Regions from separate parts of the Solwaraspora sp. WMMA2101 genome, predicted to be linked through region 2. Evidence: riboswitches for the same ligand, from Rfam matches in the RefSeq annotation. Region 2 holds a riboswitch; the other holds the start of a gene.
The links. A riboswitch is a leader RNA that binds a small molecule or an ion and turns the genes downstream of it on or off. The one in region 2 is predicted to bind thiamine pyrophosphate.

Region 1 (7,778 bases), 1.3 Mb from region 2:
GATCAGGTCCACCCGGGCCAGTTGCGGCAGGAACTGCGCCCAGTTCGGTGTGGTGGCCAGGTCGATGTCGAGCGTCACCGTGACCGAGGTACCGCTCTTGACCTTCAACGTTCCGCCCAGCGTGGCACCGGCGCCCGGCCGCTGGTCGTTGGTGCGGCGGACCCGCATGTCCAGGCCCCGGATCAGACCACCGTGGTCGACCCAGACCCGGCCGGCCCGGATGGCGTCCATCACCGCCCGGTAGCCGAACGCCTTGGCGCCGACGTGGGTACGGCTGTACTGGCCCGGCCAGAAGTCGCCGGCGGTGGTGATCAGCGGTCCGTACACCGGGTCGTCGTACCTGCCGTTGGCGTTGAAGTCGCTGTTCGGCCCGCGCATCGACGTACCCAGGTAGTTGACGTGCGAGTCGGAGTTGGCGCTGATCCACCACGGCTTGCCCTCGGCGAGCAGGCTGTCCCAGAGCCCGCCCACGGTGGCGGTCATCCAGTCGAACCCGCCCCAGGTGCGGTAGCTCTCCAGCGGGTAACCGGGGAACGACGCCGCCGACGGGCTGCCCTCGTAGTAGCCGCGACCGCGACCCGGTCCGGCGGGCGCGGGCAGGCTGGACGCCTGGTGTCCGGGCGCGCCCTCCATGCCGACGGCCACCGTCGGGTCGGCGTCGCGCCAGGCGCGGATCTCGTGCGGCGAGTCCACGCCGCGCCGCGACGGGTGGTTGGCCAGGAACAGGGCGCCACCGATCCGGCGGTTACGGACCTCGTCGCCGAGGAACTTGATGCCGGCGATGGCGAGCGCCTCGTTGGCCGGGCTCGGGCCGCTGGTGCCGGTCACCGAGCCGTCGTAGTCGGTCTCGAACTGCTTGAGTACGGCGACCTCGTTCGGCCCGGGCTGGACGAACACCGTGCCGTGCTCGGCGGACGGGATGTTCCACTCCAGGCCCTGGTAGACCAGCAGGTCCTTGATCTCCTGCCGGGTGGCGACGATGTCCGGGTTCACCTTCTCCACCCCGATGCGGGCGTGGGTCGCGCCGCCGTGGTCGGTGATGACGATCCAGTCCAGACCGTACGCGCGGGCGTGCTTGGCCTGGTCGACCACCCGGTACATGGCGTCGGAGCTGTACTGGGTGTGGATGTGGTGGTCGCCGGCCAGCCAGACGAACTCGCCGTCGCCGGTCGACGCGCCGCCGGCCGAGGTCTCGTCGTCGGCGGCCGGGGCGGCGTGCGCGGCGTGCCCACCGGCGAGCACCGACGCGGCGGCACCGGCGCCGAGCAGGCCGGCGTTGCGCAGGAAACTGCGCCGGGACGCCTCGGGTCCGGAGAGCTCGGCGTCCGGCACCGACAGGTCGAGAGCGGCCGGTACGTCGGCACCGGTCGCGGCGTGATCGTGGCTGTGATCGTGGTGGTGGTGTCCCATTCCTGCTCCGCCTCGTCGATCAACGTTGTCGCGGTCAATCTCATGCAGGTGGGGAAACAGCAGGCGACACGTTGTCGACCCGGCGGCACACGGGGCGTGAAAGCGTTGCCATGTGTGCATCAGTTCGACCGGTAGTGACCTGCGGATCCACCGAACGGACCCGGCCGTGCGGTCCGGCCGTCACGGACATCGGCCGGGCAGCCCGGTCAGCCGGCCGCTGCGGCCAACCCGGTCGCCAACGACAACGCGGCCACAGCGGCCGCGCCGACGACCAGGCCGACGTCGGCCACGCCGAACCGCTGCCGACGGGCGCTCGTGCGCGCGACCTCGGAGTCGAAACCCCGCGCGTCCATCGCGGTGGCCAGCCGCGTTCCCCGGCGGATCGCCAGCACCAGCAGGCCGAAGCCGGTGGCGGCGAACAGCCGCAACCGGCGCAGCGGGTTGCGGCCCGGGTCCACCCCACGTGCCCGCCGGGCCATCGTCAGCAGCTGCCACTCGGCGCTGAGCATCGGCACCATCCGGAAGGCGGCGAGCGCACCGATGGCGAACCGGGGCGGTGCCTTGGCATTCTGGATCAGCGCGTCGGCCAGATCGGTGGGGTCGGTGGTGGCGAAGACCAGCACCCCGGGCAGCGCGACGGCGAGCAGCCGCAATGCCAGGCCGAGCGCGGTGATCAGGACTCCGGTGGTCAGCAGTAGCGGCCCGGCGGCCAGCAGTACGGTCCCGGACCGCTCGGCGGCGAACAGCAGCAGGGTCACCAGCAGACCGGCCGCGCTGATCAGCACCGGCAGCATCCGCCGAGCCACGGTGCGGTAGCGCAGGCCGAACAGCGGGATCACCGCGACCTCGACGGCGAGCGCGATCGCCGGGGTGAGCGGGTCCAGGGTGGCCAGCAGCGCCACCGAGAAGATCAACGCCGCGACGAGCTTCGCCATCGGGTTGCGCCGGGCCAGCACCGCCGGCCGCGCCGCGCCGGTCACCGCGCCCGCCGCCACGTCCACGGTGCCGGTCACAGGGCCAGCCGCCGGTCGGCCAGCGCGTCGACGAAGTCCGCGTCATGGGTGACCGCGACGACGGCGTGTCCCTCGTCGCGCAACCCGGCCAGCAGCTCCACCAGCTCGATCCAGGTCCGGCGGTCCTGGCCGAAGGTCGGTTCGTCGAGCACCAGCAGCTGCGGCGCGGTGGCCAGAGCGGTCGCCACACTCAGCCGCCGCGCCTCACCACCGGACAACGTGTACGGGTTCGCCCGCGCCAGCCGGTCCAGCCGCAACCGGGTGAGCAGCTCGTCGACGACCCGACCGACCGCCGGCTCCGGCAGACCGCAGCGGCGCGGGCCGAGCGCCAACTCGTCGGCCACGGTCGTGGTGACGAACTGGTGCTCCGGGTTCTGGAACACCGAACCGATCCGGCGGACCAGCTCCGGCGCCCGCCAGCGGTGCGGCACCGCCCCGACCTGCCCACCGGTCAGCGCTGCGGTCGCCCGTACCGCGCCGGCACCGGGGGCGACCAGCCCGCCGAGCAGCAACGCCAGGGTGGTCTTGCCGGCCCCGTTGGGCCCGAGTACGGCCAGCGCCTCCCCGGCGTGCACCGGCACCTCGTCGGCGCGCACGGCCAGCCGGGGCGGCAACCCGACCCGGTCGGCGTGCAGCAGCGGCGCACCGGCGGGTCGACCGGACCGCCGTACCGGAAGTGGCTGGTCGGGCACCCACACACCGTCGGCGGCCAGTTGTCCGCCGTACCGGTCGAAGACCTCCGTCGGCGGGCCGTCGGCCCGCACCCCGCCACCGGGTTCCAGCACCACCACCCGGTCGACCAGCGGCAGCGCCTGCGCCACCCGGTGCTCGACGATCACCAGGGTGGTGTCGTCATCGTCGGCCAGCGCGCCGGCGATCGCGTCGCGGACCAGGTCGGCGCCGGCCGGATCCAGGTTCGCGGTCGGCTCGTCGAGCAGCAGCAGGTCCGGGCGCAGCGCGAGCGCCCCGGCCAGGGCGAGTCGCTGCTGCTCGCCACCGGACAACGCGGCGGTCGGCCGGTCCCGGCCGTACCGGAAACCGACCCGGGCCAGCGCGGCGTCGACCCGTGGCCAGATCTCCGCAGCCGGTACGCCCCGGTTCTCCAGCCCGAACGCCACGTCGTCACCACTGCGCGCCATCACCAGCTGGGTCTGCGGATCCTGGAAGACGATGCCGACCCGGTCGCGGGCCTTGCGCGGGTCGAGCCCGTCGACGCCCACCGTGCCGGCCTGTTCGCCCGAGTCGGCCGGCAGCAGCCCGGCCATCGCCGCCAGCAGGGTGCTCTTGCCCGCGCCGGACGGCCCGAGCAGCAGGACCCGTTCGCCGGCGCCGATCCGCAGGTCGACGTCGCGCACCGCCCAGGCCCGGCGGCCGGCGTGCCGCCAGCCGAAGCCCCGCAGCTCCAGCCGGCTCACCGCGCGGCCCGGCTCAGCCGACGGCCCGGCTCGGCCCGGCTCACACCATGGTGCGGTCGCGGCCGGCCGGGAACCGGTCGAGCACCCCGGTCCGGGCCAGTGCCCGGGTCAGCGCGACGCTGCCGGCACCGGCCAGCACGATCGCGCTGACCACGGTCACGACGAAGATCGGGATCCGGAAGGTGACCAGATCGTACGGCGCGTAGTACCGGACCTGGTCGAAGATCGCCGCGCCGAGCCCGGCGGCCGCCCCGGCGGCCAGCACCACCGGGAGCCGGAACGAGCGGTACGCCACCGCGAGGAACACCAGCTCGGCGCCGACGCCCTGGGCCAGGCCCTGGAGCACCACCACGGCGCCCCACTGGCTGCCCAGCGCCGCCGACACCAACGCGGCGACCAGTTCGCAGAAGAGCGCGGCCCCCGGCTTGCGGATCACCAGGGCACCGAGCACAGCCGGCACCAGCCACACCCCGTACAGCACCGCCTGGGCGGGCGGGAAGAAGGTGAACGCGGCCTCGGTGGCTGCCCAGACCAGCCCCCACGCCCAGAAGATCACCCCGAAGGCGACCGCGATCACCGAGGCGACCACGATGTCGACGGTCCGCCAACGGCGGTCGACGGAGGTACTGCGTAGCGTCATCGTCGCTCCAACTCCCTGCGCTGGCATTACCCAGATCAGGTTCGAGGGTCTGCGGGCTCCCCGCACTCTCAGCGCTGTCTGCGCTCCCCTGTCGGACATGAGGTTGTTCCGTCGACGCTAGCACCGGGCGACCGGTGCGAACAGAGGCGACGTCCGGGTGTGGCGGCGGGCACCCCCGGACGCGTTATCGTGGGGTGCCCGCATCGACCCGTCCAGCGAGGGGACCGACCTTCCGTGACCGCTGCCGATCGCACCGCGACGCGTCGGGCGCGCCCCGGTGACGAGGTCGACTGGGGTACGTCGGACGCCGACGACCTGTCGGCCTCGGGCGCTTCCGGCGGGTCGCCCGGTGCCCCGCGGCCGCCCCGGCGGCGACTGTTCGGCGACCGGGTCGGCTCGGTCGAGGTGCTCGCCTTCCTGCTGATCGGGTTGGTGATCTTCCGCGAGCCGTTGGCCGGCCTGATCTCCGACCCCCGGCTGCAGACCTGGACCACGGTCTTCGTCTCGGTGATGGTCCAGGCCATGCCGTTCCTCGTCTTCGGCGTGGTGCTCTCCGCGGTCATCGCGGTCTTCGTGCCCCGGTCGTTCTGGGCGAAGGCGTTGCCGAAGCATCCGGCGCTGGCGGTGCCGGTGGCCAGCGCGGCCGGCGTGGTGCTGCCCGGCTGCGAGTGCGGCTCGGTGCCGATCGCCGGGTCGTTGATCCGTCGGGGCGTGGCACCGGCCGCCGCCCTGGCGTTCCTGCTGGCCGCGCCGGCGATCAACCCGATCGTGCTGGTCGCGACGGCCGTCGCCTTCCCGAACAACCCGGAGATGGTGCTCGGTCGAGGTGTCGCCAGCCTGATCGTCGCGATGGTGATGGGCTGGCTGTGGCTGCGGCTGGGCCGCACCGACTGGATCCGGTTGCCGCACCGGCCGGATCTGGACGACCTGTCCCGCGCGCGGGCATTCTGGGCGGCCGTCCGGCACGACATCATGCACGCCGGCGGCTTCCTGGTGATCGGTGCGATGGCCGCCGCCAGCATCAACGTGCTGGTGCCGGAGCGCTGGCTGCAGACCCTCGCCGACAACCCGGTGCTGTCCATCCTGGCCCTGGCGGTGCTCGCCGTACTGCTGTCGATCTGCTCCGAGGCCGACGCGTTCGTCGCCGCGTCGCTGTCGCAGTTCTCGCTCACCTCGCGACTGGTGTTCCTGGTCGTCGGCCCGATGGTCGACCTGAAGCTGATCTCGATGCAAGCCGGTACGTTCGGGCGCCGGTTCGCGTACCGGTTCGCTCCGGCGACCTTTCTGATCGCCATCGTGGTGGCGGTCGCGGTGGGGACGGTGCTGTTGTGAACAAACAGGCTCAAGGTGTGGTGCTGCTGCTGCTCGGCGGCGCGGTCGTCAAGGCCAGCGTCACCGAGATGTACCTGCGCTACGTCAAGGAGGTGCTGCAGCCGTTCCTGATCGTCGCGGGCCTGCTGCTGGTCGCCGCCGGCATCATGACGCTCTGGCACGATCTGCGGCGGCGCAACGCACCCGCCCCGGCCGACGACGGCCACGACCACCACGACGACGGTCACGGCCACGCCCACCACGAGCCGCGGGTCGGCTGGCTGCTGATCCTGCCGGTGCTCGGCCTGCTGCTGGTCGCCCCGCCCGCGCTGGGTTCGTACGCCGCCGCGCAGGCCGGTACCGCGCTCAGCGCCGAGCAGGCATCCTCGGACTATCCACCGCTGCCCGACGGCGACCCGGCCCAGATCAGCGTCCTCGACTACGCCTCCCGGGCGATCTTCGACGAGGGTCGGTCACTGGACGGTCGGACCGTACGGCTCACCGGCTTCGTCGCCGAAGGGCCGGACGGCGAGCCGATGCTGGCCCGTATCGTGCTGTCCTGCTGCGCCGCCGACGGCCGACCGATCAAGGTCGGGATGGACGGCAGCGCCCCCACCGGGCTGCCGGTGGACACCTGGATCGCGGTGGTCGGCCGGTACAGCGACCGGATCGGCACCGACCCGGTGAACGGGGCGAGCATCCCGTACCTCGGGGTCGAATCCTGGCAGGAGATCGAGCCGCCGGCGCAGCAGTACGAGTAGAGGTTTCACTTCTGCCGGTCCGGGGCATCTTCCCGTCCGCCGTTTCAACGTGACGGACGTGGCGGGAGGGACCAGACGGATGAGCCGGGAGACCGAGCGGGAACGGTGGCAACGGAATTTCGCCGACCTGTTGCAGGAGCTTCGAGTTGCCCAGACCGGCGTCCAGATTCTCTTCGCGTTCCTGCTGACGCTGCCGTTCAGCAGCGGCTTCCCGGACACGACCGCGTTCCAGCGCGACATCTACGTGGTCGCGCTGCTCGCGGCGGCGGCCGCCGCCGCGATGATCATTTCGCCGGTGGCGTTCCACCGGGTGCTGTTCCGCCAGGGCCGTAAGCCCGAACTGGTCCGGTTCGCCCACCGGATGGCCAGCGGCGGCCTCGGCTTCATGCTGGTGGCGATGGTCAGCTCGGTTCTGCTGGTCACCGACTTCATCCTGCCGCGCACGGTCGGGTTCGTCCTCAGCGGCATCACCGGGCTCTGGTTCCTGACCTTCTGGGCCGGTCTGCCGTTCGTGCACCGCGGCTGGCTGCGCGACGACGACGAGGACGACGACGAGGGGACGGCCAGCGGCGATGCCGCCGGTCACCAGACGTCAGCGCGGCACCCGTAGCCCGAGGGATCGCAGCTCCAGCGCGGCGAGCGCGGCGGTGACCTGCGGATCACCGTCGCGCCAGCGGGCCGCCACGTCCGGGTCGATCGCGGTGATCGCGGCCAGCGGACGACCGGCCAGCGCCCGCAGCGCCAGCAGGTCCTGACCGGCCGGCAGGTCACGCAGGGCCACGGCGGCGCTGGCCCGCCGGATCCACCGGATGCGTAGCGGCAGCCAACCGAACAGCACCAGCCCCACCGGGAAGATCAGCATGGTGACGGCGAGCGCCACGGCCAGGTCGGCGACCAGGTCCTGCTGCTCACGTCCGGCCTGCGCGACCGATCTGGCGGCACCGGCGGCCTGGGTGAACGGGGCGGTCAACTCGTCACCGACGAGCGGTACCCGACCGACCCGGCCGCCGACGTCGGCGAGGTTGTCGGCCAGCCCGGCACCGGCGTCCTGCAGGGTACGGCCGGGGCCGGCGAGCCGAGCGACCTGCTCGTGCAGCCAGAGCGCGGCACGGATCCACAGGTAGACCCAGGCGACGACGATCAGATCGGTGGCGAACTGCCGGGCGGCGGCGGGGAAACGGTCGGCGTAGATCTGCATGCGCACAGCGTGCCGTACCCGTGTCGACCA
Region 2 (7,778 bases):
GATCAGCCGGAGGTGGTGCGGGTTGAGGATGCCCAGGCCGGAGCCGATCGGCGCGCCGGCCGGCATCACCGCCGCGCAACCGACGTCGGCCAGCCGCCGCGCCAGCACCGGATCGTCGGTGGTGTACGGCAGCACGGTGAAACCCTCGTCGACCAACTGCTCGGCGGCGCGCAGCAGCTCGGCACCGTCCGGCAGCAGGGTCCGCTCGTCGCCGATGACCTCCAGCTTGACCCAGTCGGTGTCGAACGCCTCGCGGGCCAGGTGGGCCACCTTCACCGCCTCGGTGGCGGTGTAGCAGCCGGCGGTGTTCGGCAGCAGCCGTACGCCGCAGCGTTCCAGCAGGTCGAGCAGTCCGCCGTGCATGGTGGCGGCGCTGTCCACCCGGCGCAGTGCGACCGTCACCAGCCCGGTGCCGCTGGCGGCGATCGCCTGCTCCAGGATGTGCAGGTTGGCGGCGCCGCCGGTGCCGAGGATCAGCCGGGAGTCGAAACTGTGCCCGGCGACGGTGAACGGCATCCGGTTCACCCGCCCTGCGCGGCGATCAGGACCTCGACCCGGTCGCCGTCGCACAGCTGCTCGGCCGGCCAGCCGCTGCGCGGCACCACCGCACCGTTGACGGCGACGGCGACACCCCGGTCGGCGTCGGTGACCGTACGGACGACGTCGGCGAGCGTGACACCGGTCGGCGTGGTGACCGGCGCGCCGTTCACGATCAGCTCCATGGCTCCTTCTCCCTCGCGTTCTCCCTGTTCGCAGCCGTGAACCGGCCCGGTTGGAACGGTGCCAGCACCGGATCCGGGTCGGCGCCGGCGGCCAGGTCGGCGATCAGGTCGGCGGTCACCGGGGTCAGCACGATGCCGTGCCGGTGATGTCCGGTCGCCACCAGCACCCGCCCGTCGGCCGTGGGAAGCCAGCCGAGCAGCGGCGCGTTGTCGGGCGTACCGGGCCGGGCCGCTGCCCGCGCCTCGACCAGCTCGTACTCGGCGATCTCCGGCAGCAGGTCGGCGGCGGCGCGCAGCAGCTCCAGCACCGCACCGGCGGTCACCGTGGTGTCGCCGCGTTCCTCGACGGTGGCGCCGACGACCACCTCCCCGTCGGCGCGCGGCACCAGGTAGACCTGTCGGCCGTCGGCGTACCCCCGGATCACGTGCCGGAACCCGACGGCGCCGGCGGGTGCCCGCAGCCGCAGGATCTGGCCTTTGACCGGCCGTACCGGCAGCCCGGTCAGCGTCGCCGAGCCGCAGCCGGCGGCCACCACGACCACTTGCGCGTCCAGTGTGGAGACGTCGGTGACCGGTTGCGGGACCACGGTGACCCCGGTCCGGTCCAGCGCGGTGTCCAGTGCCGCGACCAGCCGACGCGGGTCGACCTGGTGGTCGTCGGGCATCAGCGCCCCGCCGCGTGCCCTCGGGGCCAGCGCCGGTTCGCGATCCCGCAGCGCCGTGGCGCGCAGCAGCGTGATCGGCAGGTCCAGGCTCTGCTGGTACGCCCAGAGCCGCTGCGCCTCCTGCCGGTCGTCGCCGGTGAGGGTGACGACCAGGGTGCCGTCGGTGCGGTAGCCGATGTCCTGGCCGGTGACGGCGGTCAGTTCGGCGGCGAACGCCGGCCAGCGGGCCGCCGAGTCGACCAGCAGCCGGGTCAGCTCCGCCTCGCCGAAGTGCGACTCGGCGACCGGGGCGAGCATCCCGGCGGCCACCGACGACGCCCCGGATCCGGGTGCCGGGTCGTGCAGCACGGTACGCAGTCCACGCTGCGCGCACCGCCAGGCGATCCCCATCCCGATCGGCCCGCCGCCGACCACCGCCACGTCGGCCCGACCGTTGGCGGGCCCGCTGCTTGTCGCCGTCATGCCGGCGCTCCGTCGGCGGCGGCGGTCGGCCGACGACGTACCGCTGTCAGCAGTTCGGCGGTGGCCCGGCCCGGGTCGGCGGCGGCCGCGATCGCGCCGACCACCGCGACCCCGTACGCCCCGGCGGCCAGCAGGTGTGCAACCCGGTCCACGGTGACCCCGGCGATCGCGACCACCGGTACGTCGACCGCGGCGGCGACGGCGGCCAGCCCGGCCGGCCCGATCGGGTCGGGCAGCCCGGTCTTGGTGCCGGTGGCGTAGCACGGCCCGACCCCCAGGTACGTCGCCCCGGCGGCGACCGCCGCCCGCCCGGTGGCCGGGTCGCGCGCGGTGGCACCGAGGATCGCGGCCGGCCCGAGCACCCGACGGGCGGCGTCAACCGGCAGGTCCGCCGCGCCGACGTGCGCGCCGGCCGCGCCGGTGGCGAGTGCGATGTGCAACCGGTCGTTGACCAGGCAGGTCACCCGGTACGCGGTGCATTCGGCGACCGCACGGACGGTCAACTCGTAGGCGTCCCGGTCGGACATGTCGTCCTCGACGCGCACCTGCACGACGAGGTCGGCGACGGCGTCGGCAGCGCGGGCGGCGGCCAACGCGGCCCGCAGTACGCCGAGCGGGTCGCACCCGGGTCGGGTGTCGGTGATCAGATGCAGTCGCCCAAGGGACGGCACGGCAACGCTCCTCCCTGCGCCGGCATTACCCGGATCAGGTTCGACGGTCGGAGGCCGCGTCAGCCTCCCTCTCAGCCCGGTGCACCGGGCTCCCGTGGGTTACTTGCCTGTTACCGTACGACGGTCTCGTCGATCCGCCAAGGGCCAATCCGAGGCAACCTTCGGTCTGCCGCCCTCGCCCCGCTGTCGGCCGTGACCAGGCTCACCGCGCGGTCGAGGTCGCGCACCGCGGTCGAGGTCGTGGCTGACCGGCGGGAGCCAACCTGTCCTCGTCCAGCGCAGGTATGGTTTCAGCAATATTCCTGTGAGGAATAATTATTCCACACAGGAATACCGTCACGACGCAATAGGTGTCCCGGGACCAGTCGACGACGCCGACGCGGGGCCGAGACAGCGGCGCTCAGTTCTGCTCAGCTCAGCGAGTCGGTGAGGGTGCCCGCCTTCGCGGCGGCGACGAAGGCCGACCAGCTCGCCGGCGCGATCACCAGCGCCGGACCGCCCGGATCCTTCGAGTCCCGCACCCCGACGACCACACCCAGCCCGTCAGCCACCTCGACACACTCACCCTGATTGTTCGATCGGCTGCTCTTGCGCCAGCTAGCGCCGGAAAGATCGATCACGACTCGTACTCCTTCGCGGTCTGCCAGAAGAGGTCACGACTGGCCTGCTCATCCTTGGTCTTCGGGGCCAGCGCGGCCAACGCCTCGATGGTCGGCAGGTCCGCGCCGTACAGCTCACATAGCAGCACCACGTCCTCGGTGCGGCATGTCTCTACCACGACACCACGACAGCGTTTTCGACTACTAATTGATCATCGATGTAAGTCCAGCCGAGGAGACAAGATCATGTGAGGCTCAGCTCAGCGAGCCGCCGGGGCCGGCCGGATCCGGCAGGATCGCGCGCAACTCGGCGAGGTCGTCGGCGTCCGGCTGCCACGACCCGGCGGCGGCGTTCGCCCGTACCTGCTCGGCGGTGGTCGCCCCGGCGATCACCGACGCCACCGCCGGCTGCGCGGCCAGGCCGCCGATCGCGACGGTGAGCAGCGACAGGTCCCGCTTCGCGGCGTACGCGTCGAGGGCCTCGATGACGTCCCACGGTGCCCCGGCCAGCCGGGCGACGTACCGGCTGCCCTCGCCCGCCAACCGGCTGCCCGCCGGCGGCGCCTCGGCCCGGCGGTACTTGCCGGTCAGCAGCCCGTCGGCGAGCGGGAAGTACGGCAGCAGCCCCAGGCCGAAGCGCCGACAGGCCGGCACCACTTCCTGCTCCACCCGCCGGTCCAGCAGGTTGTACTCGTTCTGCGCGCTGACGAACGGTGACAACCCACCGGTACGCGCGGTCCACGCGGCGTCGGCGATCTGCCAGCCGGCGAAGTTGGAGCAGCCGACGTAGCGGACCTTGCCGCCGCGTACCAGGTCGTCCAGGGCCTGCAGGGTCTCCTCGACCGGGGTGACCGGGTCCGGCTCGTGGAACTGGTACAGGTCGATGTGGTCGGTGCCGAGTCGGCGCAGCGACGCCTCGACGGCCCGCACGATGTAGCGCCGGGAGCCGCGTACCCCGTGGTCGACGCCGTTGCGGCCGGCCATGTCCATGCCGAACTTGGTGGCCAGCACCACGTCGTCACGGCGGCCGCGCAGCGCCGCCCCGAGCTGCTCCTCGGAACCGCCGGGCGGGGTGCCGTAGATGTCGGCGGTGTCGAACAGGGTGATCCCGGCGTCGATGGCGGCGTCGACGACCGCCCGGGTGCCGGCGGCGTCCAGCTTGCGGCCGAAGTTGTTGCAACCGACCCCGACCGCCGACACCATCAGCCCCGAGTCGCCCAACCGGCGGTAGATCATCTCAGTCACACCGGCCAGCCTACGACGGTCAGCGGACGTCCCAGACCGGCTCGGGGACCTCGACCACCTCGCCGTCACCCTGGAACAGCACGAACCGGTCGAACGACCGGGTGAACCAGCGGTCGTGGGTGACCGCGATCACCGTACCTTCGAAGGCCTTGAGCCCTTCCTCCAGCGCCTCGGCCGAGGCCAGGTCCAGGTTGTCGGTCGGCTCGTCGAGCAGCAGCAGGGTCGCGCCGGACAGCTCCAGCAGCAGCACCAGGAACCGGGCCTGCTGGCCACCGGAGAGGGTGCCGAACCGCTGGTCGCCCTGGCCGGCCAGGTCGTAGCGGGACAGCACACCCATCGCCGCGTGCCGGTCCATCCCGGCCCGGTGGTCGTCGCCGCGCCACAGCACGTCGGCGAGGGTCTGGTCGAGCAGTTCCGGCCGGTCGTGGGTCTGCGAGAAGTGGCCGGGCCGGACCCGGGCACCGAGCCGCACCATGCCGTCGTGGACCACCGGGGCAAGCGCCGCGCCGGCGATCGGTCCGGCCGCCGGGTCCGGGTCGGTGCCGCCCCGGGCCAGCAGCCGCAGAAAGTGCGACTTGCCGGTGCCGTTGGCGCCGAGCACCGCGACCCGGTCGCCGTACCAGATCTCCAGGTCGAACGGGTACGTCAGCCCGTCGAGCTCCAGCTGCTCGCAGATCACCGCCCGCTTGCCGGTCCGGCCGCCGGACAGGCGCATCCGCAGCGACTGGTCCTTCGGCGGCAGCGGCGGCGGGCCGGCCTCCTCGAACTTGCGCAGCCGGGTCTGCGCCGCCTGGTAGCGCGAGGCCAACCCGTCGTTGTACGCCGCCTTCTGTTTGTACATCAGCATCAGTTCGCGCAGCTTCTCGTGCTCCTCGTCCCAGCGCCGACGCTGCTCCTCCAACCGGGCGTGCCGGGCCGTGCGAGCCTCGTGCCAGCTGGCGAAGCCACCCGGATGGGTCCACGCCGAGCCGCCTTCGACGGCAACCACCCGGTCGGCGGTCTGGGCCAGCAGCTCCCGGTCGTGCGATACGTAGAGCACCGACTTGCCCGACTCGCGCAGCCGCTGCTCCAGCCACCGTTTACCCGGTACGTCAAGGAAGTTGTCCGGCTCGTCGAGCAGCAGCACCTCGTCGGTGCCGCGCAGCAGCAGCTCCAACGCGAACCGTTTCTGCTGTCCACCGGACAGCGTCCGGACCGGACGGTCCCGGACCCGTTCCCAGGGCAGGTCCAGCACGGTGGTGGCGACGGTGTCGAAGACGACCTCGGCCTCGTAGCCGCCGGCTTCACCCCAGGCGGCGAGGGCGTTGGCGTACCCGATCTGGATCTTCTCGGCGGCTGCGGAGTTCGCGGCCGCCGCGGCGTGCACGGCCCGTTCGGCGGCGGCGAGCCGCTCCCCGGCGGCCCGCAGCGGCGGTGGCGCGAGCGACAACGCCAGGTCGGCAAGGGTACGGTCGTCGCCGATCATGCCGATGAACTGCCGCATCACGCCGAGCCCACCGGAGCGGGCAACCGATCCGGTGGCCACCGGCAGGTCACCGGCGACCATCCGCAGCAGCGTCGTCTTGCCGGCGCCGTTCGGGCCGACCAGGGCGACCTTGGCCCCCTCACCGACCCGGAACGACACATCGGCGAACAGTTGCCGGCCGTCCGGCAGGGTGTGCCCCACTGCGGCCACGTCCACGTATCCCACCCCGGCATGGTGCCTGATCGCAGCAGCTGTCGGCAGCTGAGATTCGCGCCGCCGGCCGCCGGGTGGTCGTCAGTGCGTACGGTGGGTGACCCGCAGCACCCGGTAGCCCTTCTGGCTGGCGTGCCGTTCGACCTGCCAGCCCTGCTCGCGCAGCCACTGCTGCACCGAGTCGCCGCCCAGGTAGCGGGCGATGACCAGCCAGCCGACGCCGTCCGGGGCGAGCCGGGGCAGCCAGCGGGCCAGCAGGGCGTGCAGTTCCGCCTTGCCGACCCGGATCGGCGGGTTGGACCACAGCTGGGTGAAGCTGATCTCCGGAGGTACGGAGTCGGGGTCGGCGACCCGGACCCGGTCGGCGACGCCGAGCCGGTCGGCGTTGGCCAGGGTGAGTTCCCGGGCACGGGCGTTGACGTCCACCGCGTGGACCGTGGCGGTCGGCGCGTGATCGGCCAGCACACAGGTGATCGGGCCGTACCCGCAGCCGAGGTCGAGAAACGGCCCGGGGTCGGTCGGCACGGGCAGGTCGGCCTTGCGCAGCAGGACGGCGGTGCCCGGGTCGAGCCGGCCGGCGGAGAAGACTCCGGCGGCGGCGGTCAGCGTGTAGTCGCGCCCGGCCACCGAGAAGTCGATTTCCGCCCGGACGTCGGCGGTGGTGGGCTGCGGGCTGAAGTAGTGGTCGCCGGTCACCGCCGCATTGTCCCAATCGCGACCCGGCGGTCCGACGGCAGCGTGTTACCCGCCCGGTCCGTTACCCTGTGCGACATGACGTACGGGTACGAATCCGGCGCGGGGCATCGACCACCCCGACCGGTCGGCCCGCCCCGGACCCCGTACGCCGGCCCGCCCGGCAACCCACCCGCCGGCCCGCCCAGGACCCCGTCGGGTGATCCGCCGACCGAGTTGATTCCGGCCATGCCGCCGGCCGGTCCGGGCCGGCCGACCCGGCTGCGCAACCAGCCCGGACGGCGACGATCCACCCGTACGTCGACGGCGGTCGACCGCCTGCCGCCCGGTGGCCGTCGGCCCCGGCCCGCCCCGGCTCCCGCCCGCCCCGGTCTGTGGTCGTCGACCACGGTGTGGCAGGTGGTGATCAGCGGACTGTCCGTCCTGCTGATGCTCGGCGTCTGCGGCCTCAGTTCGTTCTTCATCGTGGCCGACGAACGCAACGGCCGGGTCTCCGCCGGGGTCGCCGAGCCCGGCGAACCGACCCCGGCGCCCCGTGACATCAGCTCCCGCGAGGTCGACCCCGAACCGTTGACGGTGGAGGAGGTCTTCCCGACCGGCGACATCGTGATCGACCCGGCCGAACCGCCGTACCAGCTGTTGAAGACCCAGGTCGAGGCGCGCTGCCGGGCGGCGGTCGCCGGCGACATCGGCCCGATGCTCGACGAACTCGGCTGCAACCAGGTCGTCCGGGGCACCCTGCGCTCCCCCACCGGGGAGTACCTGATCACGACGGGCGTGTTCAACCTGGCCGACGCGACCGGTGCCGAATGGGCCCACACCCGGATCAAGCCGCTGGTCGACGAGGAGAAGGGACGCTTCCAGGGCATGATCGCCGACGAGGGTACGGAGGCCGTCGCGCTCTCCTCGGCCCAGGTCGGCTGGCACTCCCTCGGCCACTTCCTGATGTACTGCGTGATCGCCCGCGCCGACGGCCAACCGGTGCCCGCCGACGACCCGTACGCCCGGCAGATCCTCTTCGACATGCTGCAGCTGCACCTGCA

Region 1: it holds a riboswitch for thiamine pyrophosphate, as region 2 does, so the genes downstream of both, ACN28F_RS25325 (ECF transporter S component) here and ACN28F_RS19505 (thiamine phosphate synthase) in region 2, are expected to answer to the same signal.

What each region holds. Positions count from the first base shown of each region.
Region 1 is NZ_JBMHMA010000006.1:5,333,932-5,341,709, forward strand. It holds gene ACN28F_RS25310 (PHP domain-containing protein) at 1-1,410, opposite strand, end outside; gene ACN28F_RS25315 (energy-coupling factor transporter transmembrane component T family protein) at 1,617-2,390, opposite strand; gene ACN28F_RS25320 (ABC transporter ATP-binding protein) at 2,420-3,838, opposite strand; gene ACN28F_RS25325 (ECF transporter S component) at 3,879-4,478, opposite strand; TPP riboswitch at 4,474-4,578, opposite strand; gene ACN28F_RS25330 (permease) at 4,794-5,810, shown strand; gene ACN28F_RS25335 (TIGR03943 family putative permease subunit) at 5,807-6,550, shown strand; gene ACN28F_RS25340 (DUF6328 family protein) at 6,630-7,160, shown strand; gene ACN28F_RS25345 (hypothetical protein) at 7,143-7,748, opposite strand.
Region 2 is NZ_JBMHMA010000006.1:4,068,939-4,076,716, reverse strand. It holds gene ACN28F_RS19520 (thiazole synthase) at 1-516, opposite strand, end outside; gene thiS (sulfur carrier protein ThiS) at 522-722, opposite strand; gene thiO (glycine oxidase ThiO) at 713-1,849, opposite strand; gene ACN28F_RS19505 (thiamine phosphate synthase) at 1,846-2,520, opposite strand; TPP riboswitch at 2,515-2,626, opposite strand; gene ACN28F_RS19500 (DUF397 domain-containing protein) at 2,931-3,140, opposite strand; gene ACN28F_RS19495 (hypothetical protein) at 3,137-3,271, opposite strand; gene ACN28F_RS19490 (aldo/keto reductase) at 3,375-4,355, opposite strand; gene ACN28F_RS19485 (ABC-F family ATP-binding cassette domain-containing protein) at 4,384-6,054, opposite strand; gene ACN28F_RS19480 (class I SAM-dependent methyltransferase) at 6,124-6,738, opposite strand; gene ACN28F_RS19475 (hypothetical protein) at 6,814-7,778, shown strand, end outside.